2 regions of the Lacticaseibacillus thailandensis DSM 22698 genome follow, and region 2 is predicted to be linked to the other one. Evidence: a T-box and tRNA genes for the amino acid it is inferred to sense, from the RefSeq annotation. Region 2 holds a T-box; the other holds one or more tRNA genes.
What was found. A T-box is a leader RNA that pairs with one kind of tRNA and senses whether it is charged. The one in region 2 lies ahead of leuS (leucine--tRNA ligase), so its partner is inferred to be a tRNA-Leu.
Positions count from the first base shown of each region.

Region 1: it has a tRNA-Leu gene. The T-box ahead of leuS (leucine--tRNA ligase) is inferred to sense a tRNA for this amino acid. The anticodon was not compared.

Region 1 covers NZ_AYZK01000001.1:106,511-110,726, reverse strand. The annotation lists gene FD19_RS00525 (aromatic acid exporter family protein) at 57-1,037, opposite strand; gene FD19_RS00520 (ECF transporter S component) at 1,101-1,706, opposite strand; tRNA gene FD19_RS00515 (tRNA-Leu) at 1,943-2,026, opposite strand; gene FD19_RS00510 (GNAT family N-acetyltransferase) at 2,162-2,629, shown strand; gene FD19_RS00505 (SprT family protein) at 2,626-3,081, opposite strand; gene FD19_RS00500 (ABC transporter ATP-binding protein) at 3,174-3,932, opposite strand; gene FD19_RS00495 (ABC transporter permease) at 3,925-4,216, opposite strand, start outside.
Region 2 covers NZ_AYZK01000012.1:5,140-9,355, reverse strand. The annotation lists gene FD19_RS09285 (MDR family MFS transporter) at 187-1,647, shown strand; gene FD19_RS09280 (phosphatase PAP2 family protein) at 1,613-2,290, opposite strand; T-box leader at 2,388-2,594, shown strand; gene leuS (leucine--tRNA ligase) at 2,651-4,216, shown strand, end outside.

The DNA.
Region 1 (4,216 bases), on a different contig from region 2:
TGTTATAGTAACACGGCCTCGACCCACTTGCAAGCTTTTGAAATCCTTTTCTTGGTTTATTTCTGGGCGTTGACGACCAATGCGAACTGCCGCTTTGTATTCAGTAATTCACCCAAGCTCCGGGTAAACAACAGCGTCTCGTTGCGAATCAGCAACGCATTTTTATCTTTGGTCAACGAATTCTGTAACAAATTACGCTTAATCTTTTTAACCGCAGTCATTAATGTGGCTGACGGTGACTCTTCACCAAGCAACTTGGCTGCAGCTGCCACGACTCCACGTAACGCGTCCCGTTCCTCCAGCTGGCCGCCACCCTCATCCAAACATTTCTGCATGGTGCGAAGCTGTTCGTATTGATGATTGCGCATCTCAAAGTAGGCCCGGTAGTAGTCGTTCTCTGCCAAGATCTGGTTGTCGTAATGTTGAAACGTCCAGCGGCGTCCGTGATCAATGGCTTCTTTAACCTGCGCCAACTGCAACCACACCCGGTCAGCCGCTGCTTGGTTATCAGCCTGGTTATTACCGGTCAGCTCCTCAGCCATGCTTTGCAACGTCGTCGTCATCATGCTGGTGACCGCCGTTTGGTGCGTCTGAATTTTGTCATCGACGTTGGGCATGAATAAATTGAGAAAGATGCCCACCGCCGAACTGATCACCACAATAACGAACAGGCCCAATAGCTGATTGCGGTTCACCACCCCGTTGGTCAACATGACGGTGACGATAATGGCGCCCTCAACGATACCCTCAGTCATGCGTAAACCCACCATGACGGGAAAGAAACACAGTAAGGTTAGTCCGTATGCCCACGCGTTAAAGCCCACTAGTAAAAAGAAAACGGCACCCAGCGCGCCGGCAATCACCGCGGCGATACCACGGTGCAACGCCAACCGTACGCTTGCCCGTGTCGTCCCGCGAACGGCTAACACCGTCAATAAACCGGCTACCCACCAGTTGGCAATGCCCAGCATTTCCACAATCATCATCGCTACCACGGCACCAACAGCTGTTTTCACGGTGCGTAACCCAATGCGCATGAATGATCGTACTCCTTTCCCAGTAAATTCATACCACCATGTTCAGACGGATACTGCACGCCGTTAACGCCGGCGAAACCGTATTAACGCCTGACCCAGGATGGGCGTGATCACTCCAGCCATGATCACCTCAGCAATTGCGTTCACTCCCAGTAGGGCCAACATCACCCAGCCAAAGTTACTGGTATTAGCCCCATGTCCAATAAGCGCGGCGGCCTTGCTGGCGTAAAATACCCACGTCAACGCCACCACCAATAGCGTGTTGGTTAATGCCGCGCCAATACCGGCTATGGCCATCTTAATACTGCCACCAACACCCGTGCGTACACGGGGCAGTAACTGGTTAAACAGTACCCCCGCCACCAAACCGGCCAAAATCCGCGGCAAGAAGGCAATGATGGGATTCCGGAACAGCAAAATCGTGAGCACATCGGACGGCCGCACAAAGGCCATGATCCAACTAGACAGGCCCCACACGGCCCCAAGTGCGGTCCCGTAACTGGTACCCAGCACAACGGCCCCAACGATAACGGTTAGGTGCAGTGTGGTGATGGAAATACCCCCCAGGGAAATGTAGCCCACCATGGGTAATGCTGACTGCAGAATAATTAGTGCTACTAATAGGGACATAATACTGATACGGTAAGCCGAACTACGACGTCGACGCATGGTTACGTCCTCCTTAGAAATTGATACGCCTATTTTACACTAAACTAGCACTGAAAACTTTGCCGACAGCGTAATATGCTACTGACAATGGTGCTAACGTTACTAGTGTCCCCAAGGTCGTGACGTACCCAGTGCCGTGATAGTAGCCGACCCGGAAACGCTACTTCGCTGTGGGGCAAACTGGTCCACTTGATGATACAAAAAAAGAGCACCGACAACGCGATACTCTTCATGAGTGCGGGCGAGAAGACTCGAACTTCCATGGCCCAAGGGCCACAAGATCCTTAATCTTGCGCGTCTACCAATTCCGCCACGCCCGCATATCTGCTATGCTGTGCTCATAAGCACAAGAACTATTATGCCGTGAACCGTAGTTGATGTCAACGCCAATTTAGAATTACGCTGGCGGTTTTGCATGATTACGGACCACATTAACAGCAAAGGAGAACCGATTTATGGCCATTCGTACCGCTCAACTAACCGACGCGCCGACCATCGCGCGTCTGCACCAACAACTAATCAGTGAGCTTGCCCAGCTGAATCCCACCATGTTCAAACCACTCGGTGAGCCTGACTTACAAGCCGTCGCCAAATACATCGTAGGCGATAGTGCCACCGCTTTTGTCCATGACGTGCAGCCCGTAGACGCCTTTGCCACCGTCACCACCGCCACGACTGGTGCAGGCCCCGGCATCATCCCCCACCGCTTTGCGTACCTAGTTGACATCTACGTGGCCCCGACCGCTCGCCGTCACGGCGTTGCCAGCGCGTTATTAGCGGCCGTGCAAACTTGGGCAACCGCAGCGCACCTCGACTTTGTCCAGCTTAACGTTGCGGCCACTAACGAGGCCGCCCGCGCCCTGTACCAGCATTTGGGGTACACGCCACAATATACTACGCTCCAACTGCCACTCAACCACTAACCAGGTTTGTTGACCAAGACCAGGCGACCATGGCACCGACTGCAAACGTACCGCTTGGTGTTAATGTGTCGCCGCCGCGGATACTCCGCGCCGCAGCGGGTACAACGATACAATAATGTCGATTGTGGGCGGCCGCTGGTCAGTGCGGGAGCGTAGCGTAAACCATCCACCTGCTGTAATAACCGTCGAAAATCCCGGTCACGGTGCTTGTAGCCGCGATGGGCTCGGTATAAGTGGTAGTGGGTCAGCTCATGACGAATAATGCCCACCTGGGTGGCGTGATCTACTACCGCAAACATGCGGGTATTGAACTCCAGGTGCATATCCCCCGGGAAGAAGCGCCCACCCGTGGTGCGCAACCGACCATTGAACACTGCCTGGTCAGTGAATGGGCGACCAAAGTCTTGGGCGCTGACACGTTCAACTAAGTCCTGTAACTCCTTCGCGTTCATACCGACACCTCCCCGAGTTAGATTGGCACCTATTGTACTACAAAAAGGCGGCGTACACTCCCAACTGGGCCTGTACGCCGCCGATTTTAGCTCTACGCAAAGTACTGCAGTAAGTCTGCCCGGGAAAGCTGCTGCTTCTCGTCACCACTGTAATCCGCCACGATGTGACCCGCATCAACCACAATGAGTCGGTTACCGTAGTTGAGGGCGTCGTCCATCTGGTGGGTCACCATCAAGCACGTTAAGTGATTCTCGGCGACGATCCGCTGAGTCAATTCCATGACGGCTTGGCTCGTATGCGGATCCAGGGCGGCGGTGTGTTCGTCCAGCATCAACAATTCTGGATTGCGCATAGTGGCCATTAGCAGTGACAAGGCCTGCCGTTGGCCCCCAGATAATTCTTCGGTTGGCTTATTCAGCGCCTCGTCCAAGCCGTTGGGCGCTAACGCCGTAATTGCCTTAAACCGCGCCATCTGTGCCCGCAGTGCGCGCGATTTCAGACCAAGCCGCTCGCCGCGGTGCGAGGCCAGCGCGAGGTTTTCGGCCACCGTCATCCGTGGTGCGGTCCCCATCTTGGGATCCTGGAAGACGCGCGCAATCAGACGCGCGCGTTTTTCCGGTGACTCGCGGTCTACCCGCTGGCCAGCAATATGAATCGTACCGTGGGTGATTTCGAGATCCCCAGCAATGGCGTTAAACATGGTCGACTTGCCCGCGCCGTTGGTACCAATGACCGTGGCAAAGTCGCCCTGGTCAAGCTTGAGGTTAATGTTGGACAGTAACGTTTTGACCTCATGACCAGCCACCACGTTGACCGCAACGTCTTTGAGTTCTAGCTGTGTGTTAGTCATCGCTACTTACCCCTTTCCGTAGCGTGCGCTTCAAACGGAACCGGTCGTTCAATTGCGGCAAAATGATGGACAACGCCAGGACCACGGCCGAGACCAACTTGAGGTCGTCCGCAGAGAAGCCCAAGTCCAGCACGATTACAATGACAAACCGGTACACGATGCTGCCTAAGACTACGGCAATCAACCGCTGGCTCAGGGTCAATTCACCAAAGAGCACTTCGCCAATGATAATGGCGGCGAGGCCAATGACGATGACCCCCACCCCCATCGAGACGTCGGCATAA
Region 2 (4,216 bases):
CGGAGGCTCCGCGTCAGCAGAGCCGAGAGACTGAGGCCCGATACCACTTGGCTGCCAGGTCGAGCAAAGTAATAGCCCAGTAGGCGTACTCGCTGCTATTCAGAGGCGCCGCGCCAACCAACCTAAATCCAGTGCTTCACCAGTAGCACGAACAAATTTGATTAAATGATAGTTGAGGGATTAAACATGCATTCACAGCGTACTAACGTTCCGGTTATGACCGTGACGGTATTTATAGCAACATTCATGGCGGCAATCGAAGGTACCATTGTCAGTACCGCCATGCCGACAATCGTCGGGTCGTTACACGGCGTCCGGTTGATGAATTGGGTCATTGCGGTGTACCTGCTTACCAGTGCCATTGCGACGCCCGTCTACGGTAAGCTGGCCGATATGCGCGGCCGCAAACCGGTGCTGTTAGTGGGACTGGGCATCTTTGTCGTGGGCTCACTTTTTAGTGGGTTATCCCAATCAATGATTATGCTGATTATTGCGCGGGCGATTCAGGGTGTGGGGGCTGGTGCCATCATGCCGGTCACCTACACGATTATTGCCGATATGTATTCGCTGGCGAAACGGGCCCAAGTGCTGGGCCTGAACAGTTCTGCCTGGGGCATTGCGGCCGTTGTTGCACCCTTACTAGGTGGGTTGATTGTTGACCAATTGTCCTGGCACTGGGTTTTCATTATTAACGTGCCAATCGGGCTCATCACGATGGGGCTCACGGCGGTGTTCCTATACGAAAAGCCGCGGACGAGTTCGTCCAGTTTGGACATTCGCGGCATTTGGTGGTTAGCGCTCGTGTTGGTCTGTGTATTGGGTGCCTGTGAGCTGTTACAAATCAGCCACGGCACGTGGTACGCCCTAGTGCTGCTTGTCGGCGCTGGGCTGAGCGTGTGGCGGTTTATCGCCGCAGAACACGTGGCGGCCGACCCGGTAATTAGTTTGCAACTATTCCGTTCCCGGACGTTTATCTCCCAAAACATCATTGCGGCCCTAATTTCTGGCGTGGTAATGGGCCACGAAGTCTACATTCCGATGTGGATGCAGGGAATTTTGGGCATGAGTGCCACTTTTGGTGGCTTTGCCGTCACTCCCAGCAGTATTTTATGGGTCGTGGGCTCATTTGTAGCGGGTAAGATGTTGCCGCGGATGCGCGTCACCCGGGTGCTCGGCATTGCGCTGGTCGACGTGTTGGTCGGTATTGCCGCGGTACTTTGCCTGAGCATTCATACGGTGTACCCAATCTTTCTGGGCGTGTCGGCTGTGCTCGGCTTTGGCTTTGGTATTATTATTACCAGCACGACGGTGGAGTCCCAAAACGTGGTTGGCCCTGACCAAATCGGGATGGCGACCAGTTTCAACACGCTCAGCCGCACGCTGGGACAGACGCTGATGATTTCAATTTACGGCATCATCTTTAATGGGCGGATCAGCGCCGGGGTAGCTGGTCATCGTGGTTTGGACACCAACATGATGAACAAGCTGGTCAACTCACAAACGGTGCACGAATTGTCGGCCGAGGTGATTCCGCCACTGCGCGGAGTGCTCTTTAGCGCGCTGCACACGGTGTACTTGACCTGTGCCGTCGTGGTGGTACTGGCGTTAGCCGCTAACCTGCTGGGCCACCAACGCCGCCGTGCATAAGGTGGCGGCGGTATCGTTGCTGTAAGCCACGCATTATTTCCCGGGCAATGATGGCGACCGCCACGCCTTCCAACACCCCGGCGAGGACGTCGCTGGCAAAGTGGACGTGCAGGTACACGCGGGTCCAAACGATGGTTGCCAGGTACAATACCCCGATGATTGCCGCCAGTGTCCGGGTTGCTGGGCGCCGGTGCCACCGCCAGATGTACATGAGCATGATAATCACGAGGGCGGCACTCGCACTTGCGTGGCCGCTGGGAAAACTCCAACCACTGGCGTGCGCGAGGGCGTGCAGTTGGGGGTCAGCAACAAAGGGGCGCGGCCGGACCACCACGGCTTTGACCAGCCGGTTCAAAATGGCCGTTGCCAGTACCGCGCTTGCCAATGTCGCCGCCCACGTTGGCCGGCGCCGCCACAACATCCAGAGGGCCAAAACGATGGCCGTGATCACCATCCCCACTGGCGACCCCCAGTTGGTGATGGTGCGCGCCCAGTTCGTCCGTGTAGTGGTGGTTTGCCCGGCGAGGTGCAGCCCCCAGGTGTCAAACTGGTGGAGGTACGGTTGGTTCGTGGTGATGGCGACCGCGATGGCGAGCATTGCGGTCATTAAGATGGTGGCTATTAGCCAGCGATGAATGCGCATGATGACCTTCCTCCGCAAAATAAATACCGTTAGTTTAGCATAGTGCTGCCGAAATGCTTGCTTGGTCGGGGGGATTTTGCTATTCTTAACACAATAATACTAAACGTAGGGAAGATTATTAGCGTATGGGTTGCGTCCAGAAAGGCGGCGGTCGTTGGAAGTCGTCCGTGACCCATCCGTGAACTGACTTCCTTGGTTGCCGGCCTGAACAATGTCAGTAGGGCCGACCGGGCTGCCGTTATCCAGACAAGCGCCGGGAATTTCCGGAACTTAGGTGGTACCGCGGCTCAAAGTCGTCCTAACTTGTTTAGGGCGACTTTTTGCGTTCAGGGGCATAAAACACACAGGGGGCAACACGAAATGGCAGCATTTGACCATGCAGCAATTGAAAAAAAGTGGCAAAAGTATTGGCGTGAACACGACACGTTTAAGACGGGTAAGGATCCCAAGAAGCCGAAGTATTACGTTTTGGACATGTTCCCTTACCCATCCGGACAGGGCTTGCACGTGGGTCATCCCGAAGGATACACGGCCACTGATATTATTGCCCGCATGAAGCGGATGCAAGGGTTCAACGTTTTGCACCCCATGGGCTGGGATGCCTTTGGGTTGCCAGCAGAACAGTACGCTTTGAAGACGGGGAACCCACCTAAGGAGTTTACGGCGGCAAACATTGCCAATTTTAAGCGGCAGATTCAAAGCCTTGGTTTTTCCTACGACTGGGACCGGGAAATCAACACGACCGACCCATCGTACTACAAGTGGACGCAGTGGATTTTCGAACAGATGTACCGGCGTGGGTTAGCCTATGAAGCCGAAGTACCAGTCAACTGGAGTCCTGATTTAGGGACCGTGGTAGCCAACGAAGAGGTCATCGACGGTAAGACTGAACGCGGCGGCTTCCCGGTTGAACGCAAGCCTATGCGGCAGTGGATGCTGAAAATCACGGCGTATGCCGACAAGTTGCTGGACGGCTTGGACGACCTCGACTGGCCGGAATCCATCAAGCAAATGCAGCGTAATTGGATCGGCCGTTCAGTTGGGGCCAGCGTTAACTTCCAGGTAGCCGGCGCCGATAAGACCTTTGAAGTCTTCACGACACGTCCGGACACCCTCTTTGGGGCGACCTACACCGTCCTGGCACCCGAGAAGGATCTGGTGCAGGAAATCACCACGCCAGAACAACGTGATGCAGTCAACGCCTACATTAAGGAAGCGGCCAGCAAGTCTGACCTCGACCGGACCGACCTGAACAAGGATAAGACCGGTGTGTTCACCGGTGCCTACGCCATCAACCCGGTTAACGGCGCTAAGTTGCCGATCTGGATTGGGGATTACGTGCTTGCTAGTTACGGCACGGGGGCCATCATGGCTGTTCCGGCCCACGATGAGCGTGACTGGGAGTTTGCCAAGAAGTTTGACCTCCCCATCAAGCCCGTTATTGAGGGTGGCAACGTTGATGAAGCTGCCTACACTGAAGACGGCGTGCACATTAACAGTGACTTCTTGAACGGGATGGACAAAGCCACGGCGATTGACGCCATGATCGATTGGCTCACGGAACACAAGGTGGGGGCCAAGAAGGTCAACTACAAGCTCCGTGACTGGGTCTTCTCCCGTCAGCGTTACTGGGGTGAACCGATTCCAATTATTCATTGGGAGGATGGCGAGACCACGCTGGTTCCCGAAGAAGAATTGCCCCTGGTACTGCCAGAAGACGCCAACATTGAGCCGACTGGTTCGACGGAGGGACCACTAGCTAACCTGACTGATTGGGTCAACGTGGTCGATAAGAATGGCCGCAAGGGCAAGCGCGAGACGAACACCATGCCGCAGTGGGCCGGTTCATCCTGGTACTTCCTGCGGTACATTGATCCTCGCAACGGCCGGTTGCTAGCCGACCCGGACAAGCTGAAGTACTGGATG